Regions from separate parts of the Paraburkholderia sp. CNPSo 3281 genome, predicted to be linked through region 4. Evidence: predicted binding sites of a transcription regulator. Region 4 holds the regulator's gene; each other region holds the start of a gene.
The links. The regulator LexA, encoded in region 4, represses DNA repair genes until DNA is damaged. The targets are predictions, from matches to a motif close to ACTGTATNNNNATACAGT.

Region 1 (4,884 bases), on a different contig from region 4:
TTGTTCGCGCTCGCTGGCGCGTGCGGCGCGGCTGGCCGAGCTACGCTCGTATTGGTCGGCTTGCGGTGCACTGGATTCGCGCGCCGTTTCGAGAGGCGCGCGACGCGATCGCTTGAATGTTGGTTCGGACAGCGGCGGCTCTGGTGGCATGTTTGCCGCGGCTTCGTCGGCCCCGCTGAAGTAAGCCTCGAACGGGACTTCGAAGACCGCGCCGCCATCGTCGCTGAGATCGGCGGGCGGGGAATACGCCGCGCCAGAATGCGCGAAGCCGCGATCGCCCGCCTGGGCGTCGCGGCTCAAATGGCTTGAGCGGCTCGTGCGCGAGTCGGCAGGCTTGACGGCGGAGCGCCGCTCGGCGCCCCTGTCCACAGACGAACCCGCATGCGGGTTAGCCTGCTCGCCGGAAGGCGAGGACGTGTGTGACCCGCCCTTGCGCATCAGCTTGCCTTATCTACGAGAGCCTGGTGGACTTACTCTTCGCCAGCGACTTCGACTTCGCCGGAATCCTTGACGCCGTCCGGCATCGTGCTCACGCCAAGCGATTCGCGGATGCGGTTTTCGATCTCGCGAGCAATGTCCGCGTTCTCGCGCAGGAATTCGCGTGCGTTGTCCTTGCCCTGGCCAATGCGCTCGCCGTTATAGCTGTACCACGCACCCGCCTTGTCGACGATCTTGGCCTGCACGCCGAGGTCGACGATTTCGCCCTGACGCGAGATGCCCTCGCCGTAGAGAATGTCGAACACGGCTTCGCGGAACGGCGGCGCGACCTTGTTCTTCACGACCTTCACACGCGTTTCGCTGCCGATCACTTCGTCGTTCTTCTTGATCGAACCGATGCGGCGAATGTCCAGACGCACCGACGAATAGAACTTGAGCGCGTTGCCGCCCGTGGTGGTTTCCGGGTTGCCGAACATCACGCCGATCTTCATGCGGATCTGGTTGATGAAGATCACCATGCAGTTCGTCTTCTTGATCGTGCCGGTGAGCTTGCGCAGCGCCTGCGACATCAGACGCGCCTGCAGACCCGGCAGCGAGTCGCCCATTTCGCCTTCGATTTCGGCCTTCGGCACGAGCGCCGCGACCGAGTCGATCACGATCATGTCGATCGAGCCCGAGCGCACCAGCGCGTCGGTGATTTCGAGCGCCTGCTCGCCCGTGTCCGGCTGCGAGATGAGCAGTTCGGGCACGTTCACGCCGAGCTTGGCGGCGTATTGCACGTCGAGCGCGTGTTCCGCGTCGATGAACGCCGCCGTGCCGCCGAGCTTTTGCATTTCGGCGATCACCTGCAGCGTGAGCGTGGTCTTGCCCGACGATTCCGGACCGTAGATCTCGACCACCCGGCCGCGCGGCAAACCGCCCACGCCGAGTGCGATGTCGAGGCCGAGCGAACCGGTGGAGACGACCTGGATGTCCTCGACCGCATCGCCGTCGCCGAGTCGCATGATCGACCCCTTGCCGAACTGCTTTTCGATCTGCGCGAGCGCGGCGGCCAGCGCCTTGCTCTTTTCAGCAGTCAGCCCAGCCGAGCCTTTCTTGCTATCTTCCATGAATCGTCCTTTGCTATGATGAACGGCGTCTCGTGACCATGCGCACGCCTCATTCGGGCTAATGCACACGAACGCAGACACTGTATAAAAAAACAGTGGTTTTGGCAAGCCTTTCTGGCTATCCAGAACCACAAATTTCGGGAGACCGCCGCGCGTCGCCTGACCGCGCCTTCAAGGACGCGGTGCGGCGCGGGCGTTACGAGCCTGACTACGAGGTCAAAAAGCCTCGAAGGCGACGCTGGCGCAACATGCGAATCCTCATTGCCGAAGACGACAGCATACTCGCGGACGGGCTCGTGAGATCACTCCGCCAATCGGGCTATGCCGTCGATCACGTGCGTAGCGGCGTGGATGCCGATACTGCCTTGTCGATGCAGTCGTTCGACCTCTTGATTCTCGATCTGGGCCTGCCGAAAATGCCGGGCCTCGAAGTGCTGCGCCGTTTGCGCGCGCGCAATTCCAACCTGCCCGTGCTGATCCTCACCGCCGCCGACAGCGTGGACGAGCGCGTCAAAGGCCTCGACCTCGGCGCCGACGACTACATGGCCAAGCCCTTCGCGCTCAACGAGCTCGAAGCGCGCGTGCGTGCGCTCACGCGGCGCGGCGCGGGCGGCGGCCCGACCGTCGTGCGGCATGGCGCGCTGGCGTTCGACCAGGTGGGGCGCATTGCGCGCATCAACGACCAGGTGCTCGATCTTTCCGCGCGCGAACTGGGCGTGCTCGAAGTGCTGCTGCAGCGGCTCGGGCGGCTCGTCTCGAAGGAGCAGCTCGTCGATCACCTGTGCGAATGGGGCGAGGAAGTCAGCAATAACGCCATCGAAGTCTACGTGCACCGGCTGCGCAAGAAAATCGAAGCGGGCGGTGTGCGCATCGTGACCGTGCGCGGGCTCGGCTACTGCCTCGAAAAGGAGGCGAAGGAAGCACAGGCCGGCGCAGGCCAGACGCCCGCCCGGACCGAGGCCGGCGCGCCGGACGCCGCGCCGGCGATGCCCGCCAGCCACTACTTCAAGTAGGCAGGATCGACGATGGCCGGGCGTCCTCCCATCGCGCGCGCCGTGCCGCCCAAGGGCGCCGCAGGCGTGGCCGGTTCGGCCGGCGACAGCGCCCCGGGCGCGAGCGCATTCGCGGCCGACGCCCTCGACGACGACGCGCGCGACGCCCGCTACGCCGATCCGTTCGCCCCACCCGACGAAGCCGAAGCCGTCGCCGAGGCGCGCCCGCGCTCGCTCTTCGGCGAGATTCTGGACTGGATGCTCGCGCCGTTGCTGCTGCTCTGGCCGATGAGCATCGCGGTCACGTATCTGGTAGCGAAATCGATCGCCAACGGCCCCTTCGATCGCGCGCTCGAGACCGACGCCTATGTGCTCGCGCGCCAGATCCAGCCCGTCAACGGCGTGGCCGAGCTGACACTGCCCGCCTCCACGCGCGACTTCCTGCGCGCCGATAACGTGGACAGCGTGTTCTATCAGGTGCTCGGCAGCCGCGGCGAGCTGATCGGCGGCGATCGCGACATGCCGCTGCCGCACGACGACGACCGACCGCCGCCGGGTCTCGTCGAATTCCGCGACGACACGCTGCGTGGCATCGACATCCGCGTCGCCTATACAACGGTGGAGCCGACGCATCCCAGCGCCGCCGATCGGCAAGGCCAACCCGTGCTCGTGCAGGTCGCGGAAACGCTCGACAAGCGCCGCCAGCTCGCCAACGACATCATCAAGGGCGTGATCCTGCCGCAGTTCGTGATCTTGCCGCTCGCGATCCTGCTCGTGTGGTTCGGCCTCTCGCGAGGCCTCGCTCCCCTGCATGCGCTGCAGTCGAACATCCGCATGCGTCGCCCCGACGATCTTTCGCCGCTCGAAGCGCGCCGCGCGCCGCCCGAAATCGAGCCGCTCGTCACCTCGTTCAACGACCTGCTCACGCGGCTCGAACAGAACATGGAACTGCAAAAGCGCTTCATAGCCGACGCCGCGCATCAGATGAAAACGCCGCTCGCGGGCCTGCGCACCCAGGCCGAACTCGCGCTGCGCCAGAACGCGCCCGCCGAAGTGCACCGCTCGCTCGAGCAGATCGCGACGAGCTCCGCGCACGCCGCGCGGCTCGTCACGCAGCTGCTCGCGCTCGCGCGCGCGGAAAACCGCATGTCGGGGCAGGTCTTCACGCCGGTGGACGTAGCCGACGTGGCGCGCCACGCCGTGCGCGACTGGGTGCAGCCGGCGCTCGCCAAGCAGATGGACCTCGGCTACGAAGGCCCCGAAACGGCCTACGGCAGCGAGGAAGTCGATGGCGAAGCGGCGGCGCGCGTCGAAGTGGACGGCAACCCGGTGATGCTGCGCGAGATGCTCTCGAACCTCATCGACAACGCGATCCGCTATACGCCCGCGGGCGGGCGCATCACCGTGCGCGTGCGGCCCGAGCCCGCGGCGGGCGTGGTCCATCTCGAGGTGGAAGACACGGGCATGGGCATTCCGAGCGCCGAGCGCGAGCGCGTGCTCGAGCGCTTCTACCGCATTCTCGGGCGCGACGGTGAAGGCAGCGGGCTCGGGCTCGCGATCGTGCGCGAGATCGTCACGATGCACGGCGGGACACTCGCCATCGACGACCACGTCTATCAGGACACGCCGCGCCTCGCCGGCACGCTCGTGCGCGTGACGCTGCGGCTGCGCGCGCTCGCTTGAGCGGCCGCGCCGGCGCTTTGGCGGCGAAACCACTGCGAAACCAACGGATCGCGTCAGAAAACCGGGATGGGACTTACCCTTACCCGATCCGCGGCGCACGGCTCAAAGATCAAACTTTATAAGACGTTCCAATCGGAATGCGTGATTTTACTCGCGCATTCGGCGAATATAGCAGATCAGACCCCATTCCTATACCACATTCAGAAACCCACACGCGCGTCAGAAGCCCGTAAGTTTCCATTCCAATAATGCTCCGCAGGACCGCGGGTCTAAGAGTCGCCTGCCCGACGGACCACACGCATATCAATACTGGAGACATCTATGGCAACCGTTGGCGGACACGCCTCGCACGCGCCGATGACCAGCGACGAAAAACGCGTGATTTTCGCGTCGTCGCTCGGCACCGTGTTCGAGTGGTACGACTTCTACCTGGCCGGATCGCTTGCGGCCTTCATCAGCAAGAGCTTCTTTTCCGGCGTCAATCCCACGGCCGGCTTCATCTTCACGCTGCTCGGCTTCGCCGCCGGCTTTGCCGTGCGTCCGTTCGGCGCGATCGTGTTCGGGCGCCTCGGCGACCTCGTGGGCCGCAAGCACACGTTCCTCGTCACGATCGTCATCATGGGTATCTCGACCTTCGTGGTCGGTTTCCTGCCCGGCTACGC
Region 2 (4,884 bases), on a different contig from region 4:
ACGGCGGCAATGTCGCCGACCCCGAGTTCGGCGCAGGCCATCCGTGCAGCGGCTTCACGCCGCCGGTCCTCAAACTCGGCGCGCACGTGGCGTCGCTCGGCATGCGCTTCTATACCGGTTCGATGTTCCCGGCCGACTACAGGAACAGCATTTTCATCGCCGAGCACGGCTCGTGGAACCGCAGCAAGAAGGTCGGCTATCGCGTGGTGCGCGTGAGCGCCAACCCGGACGGCACGAACGCGCGCCAGGAAGTGTTCGCGCAGGGCTGGCTCAACGCCGATGAGACCCAATGGGGCCGCCCCGCCGACGTGCTGCCGCTGCCCGACGGATCGCTCGTTGTCAGCGACGACTATGCGGGCGCGATTTATCGCGTGACTTACACGAAACCGTGACGCGACCGCCACGTTGAAGCTGCAGACATGGTGCCGGGCATAAGCGTGCGCTTGTGCTGCAAGCCCGGCGTGCGGCATACAATGCCCGGCGGCCCGTGTGCGTTCGACGTGATGCGCCCATGACGGCCGAACGCCCACGTTTCGCCCGAGCCCATGCCCAACGACAAGAACCTCGCACGCTTTCGCTCCAAGACGCTCACCGCCGCCCTCGCCTTCCTGTTTGGCAGCCTCGGCGCACACCGCTTCTATCTGTACGGCCCGCGCGACGTATGGGGCTGGGCGCATTTGTTCGGCACGCTGATCGGCATTCCGGGCGTGATGCTGCTCGTCGCAACCGAACGCGCCTCGATTCCCGGCTGGGTGCTCGCCGTGATCGGCGCGGTGTCGGTCATCTCGGCGTTTCTGGCGGCGATCGTCTACGGGCTGCGCCCCGACGCCAAATGGGACGCTCAGTTCAACGCCGCGTTCGTGGAGCAAGGCCGCACGAGCCGCTCGGGCTGGACGGTGATCTTCGTCGTGATCTTCTCGCTGCTGATTGGCGCGTTCCTGCTGATGACGGGACTCGCGCTCTCGTTTCAAACGTACTTCGAGTCGCAGGTCGAGGCCGCAAAGGCGCTCTCGCAGTAAATCGCGCGTAACAGCTCAGAACAGGTCGAGCTGCGGCTTCTCGCGCACGGTCTTCGACTGCACGAACGCCGACATGTCCAGAATGCCGTGGCGCCGCTCGTTGAGCCCGAGGCGCCGCAAGGCATTGTGAAAGCGCTGCTTGAGCAGGTCGGCCCACAGCCCCGTGCCCTTCATGCGCTGCGAAAATGCCGACTCGTAGTCCTTGCCGCCGCGCATGTCGCGCACGCGGCTCATCACGCGCTCGGCGCGCTGCGGGAAGTGCGCCGCCAGCCAGTCCTGGAAAAGCGGCGCGACCTCCCATGGCAGGCGCAGCACGATGTAACTCGCGCTTGTCGCACCGGCCTCGGCGCAGGCTTCTAGCACGCGCTCCATGTCGGGCTCGGTCACGAACGGAATCACGGGTGCGATGCTCACGCCCACCGGCACGCCGGCTTCAGCCAGCGTGCGGATGGTGCGCAGCCGCCGCGCGGGTGTCGCCGCACGCGGTTCGAGCGAGCGGGCGATATCGGCGTCGAGCGTGGTGATCGTGATCGCCGCCATGAATTGCTGGCGCTCAGCCATCGGCGCGAGCAGGTCGAGATCGCGCTCGATCAGCGAGGATTTCGTGATGGCCGCGAACGGATGCTGCCGTTCGGACAGCACCTCGACCACGCGGCGCGTGATGCGCAGGTCGCGCTCCACCGGTTGCCAGGCGTCGGTGTTCACGCCCAGCGCGATCGGCTCGGGTTCATATGACGGCTTGGCGATTTCCCGCGCGAGCAACTCCGCCGCATTGACCTTGGCGTAGATACGGCTCTCGAAATCGAGCCCCGGCGAGAGGCCGAGATAGCTGTGCGTGGGCCGCGCGAAGCAATAGATGCAGCCGTGCTCGCAGCCGCGGTAAGGATTGAGCGAGACGTTGAACGGAATGTCCGGCGACTGGTTGCGCGTGAGGATGCTTTTCGCGCGCTCTTCGAAGACCTCGGTGCGCAGCCTGGGCTCGCCGGGTTCATCGCCATGGTCTTCCCCGCCGCCGTCCACGTGTTGCCAGCCGTCGTCGAACGCTTCGCGCTGGTCGACTTCGTAGCGCCCCTGCAGGTTCGTGACCGCACCGCGCCCCTTGCGCGCCGTGGGCGGCGCAACGGGATACCAGGCGTCGGGATCGGGGTGATGGGAGTCGGTCACGGCTGGAGCGAAATGGACTTGTAAACGCGGACAGGAAAAACGCGGATCGATACTGTATAAATATACAGTATCGATCCGCGTTGTCGAGTCCTAAAAACGGGGCGCTTTCAGCCGCTGCAGTGACCTGGTCATTCACCCACGGCGATGGTCAGCGTCTCCTTGATCTCTTCCATTACCACGTAGCTCTTCGACTGCACAGCGCCTGGCAGTTGCAGCAGGATGTCGCCGAGCAGCTTGCGGTAGTCGGCCATCTCGCCAATGCGCGCCTTGATGAGATAGTCGAAGTCGCCCGAAACGAGATGGCATTCGAGCACTTCGGGAATCTTCTGCACCTCGCGGCGGAACTGGTCGAACATGTTGCCGCTCTTGTGGTCGAGCGTGATCTCCACGAACACGAGCAGCGCCGCTCCCAGCACCAGGGGATTCACGCGCGCGAAGTAGCCCGTGATCACGCCGTCGCGCTCCATGCGCTTCACCCGCTCGATGCACGGCGTAACCGAGAGCCCGACCTGCTCCGCGAGGTCCTTCATGGCCATGCGGCCGTCTTCCTGGAGCAGTTTCAGGATGCGGTGATCGAGCCGGTCGAGTGCGCGGACCGGTTGGCGCTGCGTTCTCATGGTTTATTCCCGAAAATCTGAAAAATACGATAACAAAACCTGGCCATACAACAATAGCATAGCTACAAATACTGGCTACACCCGAATTTTCATGCCTTCTCCCCTATCGGCGCCAAAACACCGCTTCGTGGGTCCCGGCAACGCGGCGTAGCTCAACGAATCTATATGGAGCAGCTATGCGAGTCGTCGTGTTGGGCAGTGGTGTGGTCGGTGTGGCCAGCGCCTGGTATCTCGCCCGCGCGGGCCACGAAGTGACCGTGATCGACCGCGAGGCGGGTCCCGCGCTCGAAACCAGTTTTGCGAACGCCGGCCAGATCTCGCCGGGCTACGCCGCGCCGTGGGCAGCGCCTGGGGTGCCGCTCAAGGCGATCAAGTGGATGTTCGAGAAGCACGCCCCGCTCGCCATTCGTCTGGACGGCACCAAATTCCAGCTGCAGTGGATGTGGCAGATGCTGCAAAACTGCACGCCCGAACGCTACGCGCTCAACAAGGGCCGCATGGTGCGCCTCGCCGAATACAGCCGCGACTGTCTGCAGGCGCTGCGCGCCGACACGGGCATTCAGTATGAAGGCCGCACGGGCGGCACGCTCCAGGTGTTCCGTACGCAGCAGCAGTTCGAAGGCGCGGCGAAGGACATCGCCGTGCTCGAAGACGCGAACGTTCCGTACGAACTGCTGACCGCCCCCGAACTCGGCCGCGCCGAACCCGCGCTCGCCGCGGTGTCGGGCAAACTCACGGGCGGCCTGCGTCTGCCGGGCGACGAAACCGGCGACTGCCAGATGTTCACCACGCGTCTTGCCGCGATGGCCGAACAGCTGGGCGTGAAATTCCACTACAACACGCCGATCGACGGCCTCGCCATGCAGGGCGAGCGTATCGCGGGCGTGCAATGCGGCAGCGAGCTGGTGCGTGCTGATTCGTTCGTGGTCGCGCTCGGCTCATTCTCGACGCAAATGCTCGCGGGCCTCATGAAGATCCCCGTCTATCCGCTCAAGGGCTATTCGATCACCGCGCCGATCGTGAATGCGAGTGCCGCGCCGGTTTCGACCGTGCTCGACGAAACCTACAAGATCGCGATCACGCGTTTTGACGACCGCATCCGCGTGGGTGGCATGGCCGAGATCGTCGGCTTCGACAAGACGCTCAAGCAAGCGCGCCGCGAAACGCTCGAAATGTGCGTCAACGACCTGTTCCCGGGCGGCGGCGACACGACGAAGGCCACCTTCTGGACCGGCCTGCGCCCGATGACGCCGGACGGCACGCCGGTCGTCGGCCGCACGCCGATCTCGAACCTGTTCCTGAACACGGGTCACGGCACGCTCGGCTGGACGATGTCGTGCGGCTCGGGCCAGTTGCTCGCCGACCTGATCTCGGGCAAGCAACCTGCCATCCGCGCCGACGATCTTTCGGTGCACCGCTATCTCGGCGACACCCAGGGCTCGCATCGCCCGGCTTATGCCTGAAGCCAGTCACGCTGCGTGAACGAACACGGCGCCTCCAGGGCGCCGTGTTTCATTTCTCGCTTTGATTAGCGCGCGGCGGCGTCAGAACTGATCCTCCGCCAGCGCCAGCACGCCCTCGCTGCCGTTTGCGCTGACGATCGCCGCTTCGAGCGCCACCGCCTGCGGCAAGACGTGTTGCGCGAAGAACTGCGCCGTGGCGATCTTCGCGCCATGAAACTTCGGGTCCTCCTGCATGAGACGCTGCGAGGCGAGCATGGCGCGCGCCATCTGCCATCCGCCTAGCACGATACCCGCCAGCTTCAGATACGGCACGCTGCCCGCGAACACCGCGTTCGGATCGGTTTTCGCCTTCGTGAGCACGAAGTCCACGGCCGACGCCAGCGCCTCCTTGCCGAGCGCGAGATGCTTGCGCATCGACTCGAACGCAGCGCCTTGTTGTCCGGCTAGCGCGTCGACGGTCTGCGCGATATCCGCAAGCAGCGACTTTGCCGCCGCGCCGCCGTCGCGCAGCGTCTTGCGCCCGATGAGATCGTTCGCCTGGATCGCAGTCGTGCCCTCGTAGATCGGCAGAATGCGCGCGTCGCGATAGAACTGCGCCGCGCCCGTTTCCTCGATGAAGCC
Region 3 (4,884 bases), on a different contig from region 4:
GTCTGCCGTACAGCACGAGCGGTTTGCTCCGTTTCATCAACAACCTGCCGATCCATATCCTCAAGGAGATGTTCTTCTGCGCACGACCGCTCGAAGCCGAGGAAGCCGAGCGCCACGGTGTGCTCAATCGCTTGGTTCAGCCAGCCGACGTCGAGGCGGTTGCCCTGCAGATGGCGAGGGAGATTGCGACCAAAGCGCCGTTGGCAATTGCTGCGGTCAAGGAGCAATTGCGAATTCTCGAAGACGTCGTGCCGGTGCCTGTCGATGCGATGGAGAGAATCGCGGAGCTTCGCAGGGCGGCGTGCGCCGGCGACGACATGAGGGAAGGGCTGGAGGCATTCGCGCAGCGACGTTCACCGGAGTTTCGCGGTCGATGAGTCTCCCGGGAACGCGCCTGGCGTCCAATCGCTGCGACAAGGAGCGCGAGCGCGGTCAATGGCTCACGGACTAAAAATCGAGCGTGAATTGAGGCGACTCGTTACTGGAGGCTTCTCCGGCAGGTTGGAGGTTGCCGGCCTTGACTCCCAGCAGCCTGATGGATTTGACAAGTTCGACTCTTTTCAGGCACTCAGTCGCCGCGCGCCGCAACGCTTTCGCGTCATCAATAGGCTCAGGAAGCGTGACGTCACGCGTGACTGTCTTGAAGTCGTTGAAGCGCAGCTTGATGCCGATCTTCCTGGCCAAATAGCCTTTTCGCTGGAGGTCGAGCGCCACCTGTTCGCATAGGCGGGTAAATGCTGCACCCAGTTCCTGTCGGTGCCGTACTGCGTGTAGATCGCGCTCGAATGTGGTCTCGCGACTCATCGAGACGGGCTCGCTATACGTCACCACCGGCCTGTCATCCAGTCCGTGAGAGACTCTGCGAAGCCACGCCCCGTAGCTTCGTCCAAAGTGCTCGACGAGCCAGCGCTCGTCGCGCGCAGCGATCTCACCGATGGTCGTTATGCCAAAAGACGCAAGCTTGGCGGCCGCCTTGGGGCCGACACCGTTGATCTTGTTCGCGGCCATTGGCCAAATCCTCGATTGCACGTCCTCTAGCGTCACGATTGTGATGCCGTCCGGCTTTTGCATATCGGAGCACAGCTTCGCAAGCAGCTTGTTTGGCGCGATGCCGACGGAGCATGTGAGATTGGTGGCTTCGAAGACGGCGGACTTCAACTTGCGCGCGATGACCTCTGAATCGCCATCCGTGAGTGAAACATCTGCGTAGACCTCGTCGATGCCAACGTCTTCCATGCTCGAACTGATTGACCGGACGGCATCCTTGAACAGTCGCGAGTACGTTCGGTAGAGGTCAAAATTCACTGGAAGGAGAATTGCATCCGGCGCTAACCGGGCGGCCTTCATGGCGGGCATTCCGGAATGAACGCCGAGTGCGCGAGCCTCGTAGGTCGCGGTCGTGAGGACGCCTCTGCCCACATAGTCGCGTAGCCGAGAGAACTCGCGTGTGCCGTCCGGCTTCGTTCGTGGCGCATCCGAGCGACGACCGGCGACCACCATGGGTTCGCCTCGTAGTTCGGGATACTGCGAAAGTTCACACGACGCAAAGAATGCGTCCATGTCGATGTGGGCTATGCGCCGATCATCTGGCATGCCTTGGTACTCAAAAATAGCGTTCGATGACTCCGCGCGACCGACACGCTACTCGTCAGCAGTATTCCGGGAGGAGCAGCGGGACAACGACACATTGCGTTTTACGGATATTCCTGGAACTGTACATTTATACAGTAACTTTGTCAGGATGCTGGATCTGATTCGGCGATATTTTTTGAGTGCGAGGGTTCGCAAACGTCTCTTCCGCGGACACCGCCGCTCTGACTGCGGAATCCAAAAAAAAGCCCGCCGGTGTGGCGGGCTGCTGCGACGAGGCCTTGAAACAGCCTCTCATGATGTCAGTCCTGGCGCGGGTGATAACGCCGGTAGATGCTCCAGATCGCCACGGCGGCGATCACGATAACGGCCGTGAGAATAAGCATGTTCAGTCCTCCGGTTGCTTGCCTGTTTCGTCATGCTTCAATGCTACGGAGCATGCGTGCGCGCGAGGAGTGGCTCGACGTCGCGAATGGAGTACCTGGTCGAATTTCGGTCCGCAACCAAATTCAGGCTTCGGACGTCATCAGGGACGAGGGTTCGCGAACAGGCCCCGAATTGCATGGCATCGACCCTCAGGTTTACTTTGCATGCGAACTACCTATATACTTCGCATGCAAACTAAATTTCAGGAGAGCACCATGAGCGCGGAAATTCACGTCGATCAAGCCGACGGCATTCTGACGATTACGCTTGCCCGACCGGACAAGAAGAATGCACTGACGAACGAGATGTATGGCACGCTGGCAGACATCATCGAGAACGCGGAGCACGACAGCCACGTCCGCGTATTGCTGATGCAAGGGGACGGAGACATGTTTACCGCGGGCAACGATGTGGGCGAGTTCGCAGCCATTGCATCGGGTAAGGGGCCCAGTGAGCGACATGTGCATCGCTTTTTGCATGCCCTGGCGAAGTCGAGCGTGCCCATCATCGCGGCGGTCCAGGGCAAGGCGGTCGGTATCGGCACCACGCTTCTACTGCACTGCGACTACGTTCTGCTCGCGCCAGACGCAGAACTGATCACTCCGTTCGTCAATCTCGCGCTCGTCCCCGAGGCGGCGTCCAGCTACCTGCTTCCACTGCGCGTCGGCCACGTGCGGGCCTTCGAGATGTTTGCGCTGGGCGAGTCGCTCGACGCGCCAACCGCTGTCGCGTGGGGCCTTGCCAACAAGGTCTGCGCAAAGGATCAACTACGCGACGATGCACGCAGGATGGCCGAAAGAATCGCCGCCAAGCCGGCCGGTTCTCTGAGCGCCATGAAAAAGCTGATGCGCGAAGCCGAAACGCTGGTTGCGCAAATGGACAGCGAGAGCGCGAAGTTTCAGGAGCGGCTGACGAGCGCCGAGGCGAGGGAGGCATTCGCGGCCTTTGCCGAGAAACGCAAGCCGGACTTCTCGAGGGTTGCCCAGCACTAGCCAGTGCCTTGCTGACCGGCCACGGTCGAGGTTACGCGTCGCCGTCTTCGACGAGCGCAAACCTGGTCTGCAGGCTGGTCAGCCACCGCGCCACGACGTCGATCTCCGCTTCCGTGAATCCTTCGGTCAATCTGGCGTTCAGGTCTTTCATGCGAAGCTTCGCCTTTTGGCGCGCGGTACGTCCTGCCTCCGTCAACCACAGCCGCGACACCCGGCCATCGGTCTCGTCAGCCCGACGTTCGATTAACCCCGCCTTTTCTGTCCGGTCAGCGAGACCGCTCATGCCTGGTGCGCCCAAATCCAGCGCAGCAGCGGCTTCGCTCATGAGTGCGCCGTTGCGATCACCCAAAAAAAACAGCAGCCCCGCCTGGGCTGCCGTGACGCCGCCGCCGGCTGCGCGTGTTTGCGACCACCGTTGCAGCCGGCGCTGTCCGACATTCAATAGATAGACGAGGCGATGTTTCATTTCCGCGCAGATAAAATTGTGCGATTTAGTTCGCGTGCGAATTATATCATGCGCTGATCGGCACATTCCCAGGGGGTGTATAAGTTCAGCGGGTTCCGATTAAAGGAACGGCGAAATGTTCTCGATCGCGCGCGTCACGTAGGTTTCCTTCTCTCCCACTGGCGCTGCATGGTGAATCACGCTGCGCGCAGCCTCGATGCCGGCGAGGCGCGCGATCACCCAGGCCGCGAGATAGTGCGATGCGAGACACCCGCCCGCCGTCGCGACATTCCCACTGGCCACGAAGGGCTGATCGAGCACGGGTACACCCGCCTCTTCGACCCACGGCGTGGTGGTCAGGTCCGTGCATGCGGGAACGCCCTGCAGCAGGCCCAGCTTCGCGAGTATCAGCGTGCCGGAGCACTGCGCACCGAGCAGCTGGCGCGTTGGGTCGAGCCTGAGTTGCGACATCAGCGCGGGATCGGCGGCGACGTCGCGCGTGCGGACTCCACTGCCGACCAAGACCGCGTCGGCTTCGCATGCGTCGTTCAGCGACACTTGCGCCTCCAGCACGAGGCCATTCATTGAACGCACAGTGGACGCCGGGCTGGCAATCGAAACCCGCCAGTCGGGTTGCCGGACCCGGTTGAGGAGGTTGAATGCGATCAGCGAGTCGAGTTCGTTGAAGCCTTCGAAGGTCAGGATGGCGATGTGCATGGCGCCCTCATACGGTGGAAGAGGTTGTGTCGAGCCATGGTAGGGCCGACAATCAATACAATCAAATTATTGTCATGGATACATTGGGCCATGCCGGAACCCCGCTACAAATCGCTGGTCGATCGGCTCGCCGCCGAAATCCGTGCGGGCCGTCTGCGTCCCGGCACGCGTCTGCCCACGCACCGCGAACTGGCTGCGCGCGAGGGCCTGGCACTGGTCACGGCAACGCGTGTCTATGCGGAGCTGCAGGCGATGGGGCTCGTCAGCGGCGAAACCGGCCGCGGCACGTTCGTCAAGGAGCCGCTGCCCCGCGGACAAGGCGTCGATCTGCATGCGTGGAGCGCGGACGCCGTGGACCTGAGCTTCAACTATCCGTCGTCGCCCGATCAGACCGACCTGCTCAGGGCAGCACTGCGCCAGCTCGCGGCGGCCGGCGACCTGGAGTCGCTGCTCCGCTACCAGCCCCACGGCGGGCGCGAACACGAAAGGGCGACGGCGGCGCGACACCTGGCCCGCCGGGGCCTGGAAGCCAGCGCCGAAACCACGCTGTTCGTGAGCGGCGCGCAGCATGGACTGACGACGACGGCGATGGCGTTATTCGAACCCGGCGACGTGGTGGCGGTGGACGCGCTGACCTACCCGGGGTTCAAGCTGGCCGCCGAGGCCTGCCGACTGGAACTCGCACCGATCCCCGCCGCCGGACGCGGCCCGGAT
Region 4 (4,884 bases):
GCCGTCTTGAGAAAGGTGGCGGCGAGCGGAATGAGCACCACGAGGCTCAGGTAAGCCACGGTGATGCCAAGCGTCAAGCCGAATCCGGGCAGCGCACTAGGCTTGCGGAATCTAAACGTGGTCATGCTCATCATCCAGACATGGGTTGCGCGCTTCCTGTATTCAAAGCGGCGCCGAAAAGCGCGCCCGTAGGCGCGCTTCGTTGTTATCCGGTCACGTCGCTATGCGGACCGCTTGCTGCTTGACAGCTTTACTGCGGTTGATAGATCGAATCGAACACGCCGCCATCCGCGAAATGCGTCTTCTGCGCGTTGGGCCAGCCGCCGAAGGTGTCGTCGACCGTGTAGAGCTTGAGCTTCGGAAACTTCGCCGTGAGCGCCGCCGGGACCTTGTCCGAACGCGGACGGTAGAAGTTCTTCGCGGCGATCTCCTGGCCCTCTTCGCTATAGAGGAACTGCAGGTAGGCCTCAGCCTCCTTGCGCGTGCCCTTCTTGTCGACCACCTTGTCCACCACGGCCACCGGCGGCTCAGCCAGAATGCTCACCGAAGGCACGACGATCTCGAACTTGTCCGGGCCGAATTCCTTGAGCGAGAGAAATGCTTCGTTCTCCCATGCAATCAGCACATCGCCGATGCCGCGCTGCACGAAGCTCGTCGTGGCGCCTCGTGCGCCCGAGTCGAGCACGCCCGCGTTCTTGTAGAGCTTCGAGACGAAGTCCTTCGCCTTCTGCTCGTTGCCGCCCGGCTGGTGCAGCGCATACGCCCACGCCGCGAGATAGTTCCAGCGCGCGCCGCCCGAGGTCTTCGGATTCGGCGTGACGATCGAGACACCCGGCTTGGTCAGATCATCCCAGTCCTTGATGTGCTTCGGGTTGCCCTTGCGTACGAGGAACACGATGGTCGACGTGTACGGCGACGCGTTGTCGGGCAGGCGCTTTTGCCAGTCCTTCGCGACGATGCCCTTGTTGGCGAGCGCGTCGATGTCCCATGCCAGCGCGAGCGTCACGACGTCGGCTTGCAGGCCGTCGAGCACCGAGCGCGCCTGTGCACCCGAGCCGCCATGCGACTGCTTGATGGTGAGCGTTTCGCCCGTCTTCGCCTTCCACTGCTTGATGAAGGCTTCGTTGATGTCCTGGTACAGTTCGCGCGTCGGATCGTAGGAGACATTGAGCAGCGATGTATCCGCGTGAGCAGCCACCGGCGCCATGGCCGCCATCGTCGCGACGCCGACGAGCGGCGCAACGCCGATCACCAGTTTTGCCGCCAGTGTTTTCAGCCAGCCCGCGCGCCCCGTATGTGTCGTGCCCATCTATCTGTTCTCCGTTCTCGTGTGTGCTCGTTTGCGCCCATTGGTGAAGTGCAGCGAACGATGGAGGCCAGTCTAGCGATCTGCTTACATTATTAAAAATGATGTTTTTTCATTTTTTAATACGCAAAAGTGGTAAGGACAGAGGAAGTCGCTGCTGGAGCGCGGTTTCATCCGCGCAAACGCGGGAAAGCGGCCTGATGGCAACGCTCAGTCGACGAACTTCAAGTAACACTTGAAAAGTGGCGAGTACTGTATAAAAATACAGTTACCTGTTCAAACATACAGTGGCGCCATGACCAAACTCACCGCACGACAGCAGCAGGTTTTCGATCTGGTTCGCCGGGCCATCGAGCGCACGGGCTTCCCGCCCACGCGCGCCGAGATCGCGGCGGAACTCGGCTTCAGCTCGGCGAACTCCGCGGAGGAGCATCTGCGCGCGCTGGCGCGCAAGGGCGTGATCGAACTGGCTGCGGGCGCCTCGCGCGGCATCCGCCTCATGCCGGGGCCCGACGACCTGCCGCATCAGTTCACGCTTCCGCACGCGAGCATCATGCAGCTCTCGCTGCCGCTCGTTGGCCGCGTCGCAGCGGGTAGCCCGATCCTCGCGCAGGAGCACATCTCGCAGAACTACATGTGCGACCCGGCGCTCTTCTCGAGCCGACCCGACTACCTCTTGAAGGTGCGCGGCCTTTCCATGCGCGACGCCGGCATCCTCGACGGCGACCTGCTCGCCGTGCAGAAGAAGGCCGAAGCGAAAGACGGCCAGATCATCGTGGCGCGTCTTGGCGACGACGTCACCGTGAAGCGCCTGAAGCGCCGTCCGAACGGGCTCGAGCTGATCGCCGAGAACCCCGATTACGACAATATTTTTGTCGAGGCCGGCAGCGCGGAATTCGCGCTCGAAGGCATCGCGGTTGGGCTGATCCGCCCCACCGAATTCTGAGCAATCCGTCTGCGCGCAGTTTGCACATTGTTTGCGCACCCTCTGCGCACTACCTGGAGAGAGTCATGGAACGTCTTGCCCGCTTGCTGCCCTTCCGCCAATTCGGCCGTCTTCGCCATCTCCGTGGTATCGCCTCGTGCGCGGTCCGCGAAGTCCGCGATTCGGCTACCGCACTGAGCGGCTCGCTCTTCGAAGACTCGCCAGAGATGGTGGCGGCCAGCACGGCCGACCTGCCGGTGCTGCCCTCGGCCCAGCCAGCGTTTGCGCGCGTGTCGCTCAACAGCACGCTCAACACCGAACAGCCCATGCGCCGCGCGCCCGTGCGCGTCTATCAGGGTCCGTCGCGGCTCATCCTCGTCGGCACGGTTGACGCGGTTTGCCGCGCGATCGACCGCTGCATCGCCGAGCAGCACAGCGACCTGCCGGCTGCACTCGCGAAGTAAGCCGCAACGCTGCTCAAATGTGAGAAGAGGTTACAGGCGGGATCGTTTGGCCTGGTTTGCGGTCAACACCGTGTCTAAACGATTTGCCCTATGCCGATGACGGAATCTCTCTCGACCCCGCGTAAGACCCAAGGCTGGAAAAAGCCGGTCGCAATCACGGTTGCGCTCACCATGGTGGTTGCCGCGATCGGCTACGCCTATGCGTCGCCCTATATCGCGGTGAAACACATGAAAGCCGCCGCCGACGCGCGTGACGCCGTCGCGCTCAACGAGTACGTCGATTACCCTGCACTGCGCCTGAGCCTGAAACAGCAGGTTGGCGGGATGCTGCAGCGGCGCGTCGAGGGGCAGCACAGCAGCAATCCGCTGCTGATCCTCGGCGCCGTGATTGGCGCGGCATTGATTAGTCCGCTCGTGGATGCCTACGCCACACCGGAAGGCGTGGCCGCCCTGCTCGATGGCATGCCGCCGACGGGCAAGCCCGGCGACCGGCCGCACGCGCCGCCGCCAGCAGAATCCGGCGCGCCATCCACGCAATCGGCAGAACCAGCTCAATCGGCACCCGCACCCGCCGCGCCACCTGCTCCGGCGGCATCCGGCAACCCCGCGCCCGAAGCTCGGCCGGTGACCACGGCCGGCTATCGCGGCCTCAATGAGTTCGCGCTCACGTGGGACCGCGGCAATACGGGCGAGCACTACGCCGCCATCCTGCAGCGTCACGGGATCTTCTCGTGGAAGCTCTCGGCGGTCGAGCTAAACGAAGGAAACGTCTCGAACTGAGACAGTTCGGAAGTGACAGCGGAGCCAGGCCGGTTCTGTGCGAACCGGCCTGCTTGATCCCTTACGCGGCGGCTTGCTGCTTCTTTTCCTCAGCCGCCGACGAACACGCCACGAGAATGCTGCACGATACGCGGTCGAGCAGCGGCGTGTTGCCCGCGCCCATCCACCAGCGCGAGAGCCCCGTGCGGCAACGGTGGCCCACCACCACGAGGTCGGCATTCAGCTCGTTGGCCAGATTCGCGATTTCGTCGATCGGATGACCGAACGCGAAGTGCCCCTGGGCGCGCACGCCACGCTCGGTTAGCCAGTCCACGCCTTCCTGAAGAATCTCGCGCGCCGTTTCCTCGAAGCGGCCGCAGGCCACGTCGGTCAGCAGGCCGGCGCTCTGGGCGATCGTCGAACGCATGTCGACGACCGAGAGCAGGTGCGTCTCAGCCTGCAGATCGAGCGCAAGGTCGGCGCCGCAGCGCAGTGCCTTGCGGCCTTCGCGCGAGCCGTCGTAACAGAGCAGAATTTTTTTATAGCTCGCCATGATCGCTTCTCCCCGCCCGCGTGATTTGCAGGCTGTGCGATTCTCATGATGGTGCGCCGCAATTCCACACGCAAGGGCTGGAAAACGCCAGGTGTGCATCGAAAAACGCCAGATGTGCCCCGAACGGCGCACGCATCTTGTGCACTGGCGAATGATTGCCGCGACATGCATTTGCCCGCGCATCGTCAAACCGCCTCGAAGCGAGGCCCCACCCGCCAGGCAGCAATGCACTAAAATGGGCCGCCTTGTTTCGTGCGATTTTCCGTTCGATGCTTCGATCGACTCGCGCGATGCCCGTTCGACTCACGTTCAACCGGTCCATGCCCGCACCCGCCATCGAATTCGAGCAGGTCATCAAACATTACGGAGACAGGGCGGTCGTCAACGGCCTGTCGTTCGACGTTCTTCCCGGCGAGTGCTTCGGACTGCTCGGTCCGAACGGCGCGGGAAAAACCACGACGCTGCGCATGCTGCTCGGCATCGTTTCGCCCGATGCCGGGCGCATCAGCCTGTGCGGCGAGCCGGTGCCGGCGCGTGCGCGCCACGCCCGCCAGCGCGTGGGGGTGGTGCCGCAGTTCGACAATCTCGACCCCGACTTCACCGTGCGCGAGAATTTGCTCGTGTTCGGCCGCTACTTCGGCTTGTCCGCGCGTGAAACGCGCGATCTCGTCGCGCCGCTGCTCGAATTCGCGCGCCTCGAAAGCAAGGCCGACGCACGCGTGGGCGAACTCTCCGGCGGCATGCGCCGTCGTCTCACGCTCGCGCGCGCGCTGGTGAACGACCCCGACGTGCTCGTGATGGACGAGCCCACCACGGGCCTCGATCCGCAGGCGCGGCATCTGATCTGGGAGCGGCTACGCTCGCTGCTCGCGCGCGG

Region 1: recA (recombinase RecA) is a predicted target of LexA. The motif match lies at 1,627-1,644, and genes of this name have one in related genera.
Region 2: M3I56_RS35960 (PA0069 family radical SAM protein) is a predicted target of LexA. The motif match lies at 2,235-2,252, and genes of this name have one in related genera.
Region 3: dinB (DNA polymerase IV) is a predicted target of LexA. The motif match lies at 1,712-1,729, and genes of this name have one in related genera.

The regions. Positions count from the first base shown of each region.
Region 1 is NZ_JAMBPS010000001.1:338,558-343,441, forward strand. Features, by position in the region: gene recX (recombination regulator RecX) at 1-438, opposite strand, end outside; gene recA (recombinase RecA) at 471-1,547, opposite strand; gene M3I56_RS01615 (response regulator transcription factor) at 1,796-2,560, shown strand; gene M3I56_RS01620 (sensor histidine kinase) at 2,573-4,222, shown strand; gene M3I56_RS01625 (MFS transporter) at 4,544-4,884, shown strand, end outside.
Region 2 is NZ_JAMBPS010000069.1:25,103-29,986, forward strand. Features, by position in the region: gene M3I56_RS35950 (sorbosone dehydrogenase family protein) at 1-392, shown strand, start outside; gene M3I56_RS35955 (NINE protein) at 546-1,019, shown strand; gene M3I56_RS35960 (PA0069 family radical SAM protein) at 1,035-2,183, opposite strand; gene M3I56_RS35965 (Lrp/AsnC ligand binding domain-containing protein) at 2,312-2,800, opposite strand; gene M3I56_RS35970 (D-amino acid dehydrogenase) at 2,977-4,263, shown strand; gene M3I56_RS35975 (acyl-CoA dehydrogenase) at 4,345-4,884, opposite strand, start outside.
Region 3 is NZ_JAMBPS010000018.1:21,556-26,439, reverse strand. Features, by position in the region: gene scpB (methylmalonyl-CoA decarboxylase) at 1-377, shown strand, start outside; gene dinB (DNA polymerase IV) at 448-1,593, opposite strand; gene M3I56_RS19060 (enoyl-CoA hydratase-related protein) at 2,232-3,008, shown strand; gene M3I56_RS19055 (MarR family winged helix-turn-helix transcriptional regulator) at 3,040-3,474, opposite strand; gene M3I56_RS19050 (DJ-1/PfpI family protein) at 3,574-4,170, opposite strand; gene M3I56_RS19045 (PLP-dependent aminotransferase family protein) at 4,261-4,884, shown strand, end outside.
Region 4 is NZ_JAMBPS010000016.1:98,797-103,680, reverse strand. Features, by position in the region: gene cysT (sulfate ABC transporter permease subunit CysT) at 1-125, opposite strand, end outside; gene M3I56_RS18150 (sulfate ABC transporter substrate-binding protein) at 251-1,309, opposite strand; gene lexA (transcriptional repressor LexA) at 1,602-2,252, shown strand; gene M3I56_RS18140 (hypothetical protein) at 2,318-2,695, shown strand; gene M3I56_RS18135 (DUF2939 domain-containing protein) at 2,786-3,475, shown strand; gene M3I56_RS18130 (universal stress protein) at 3,537-4,007, opposite strand; gene nodI (nodulation factor ABC transporter ATP-binding protein NodI) at 4,328-4,884, shown strand, end outside.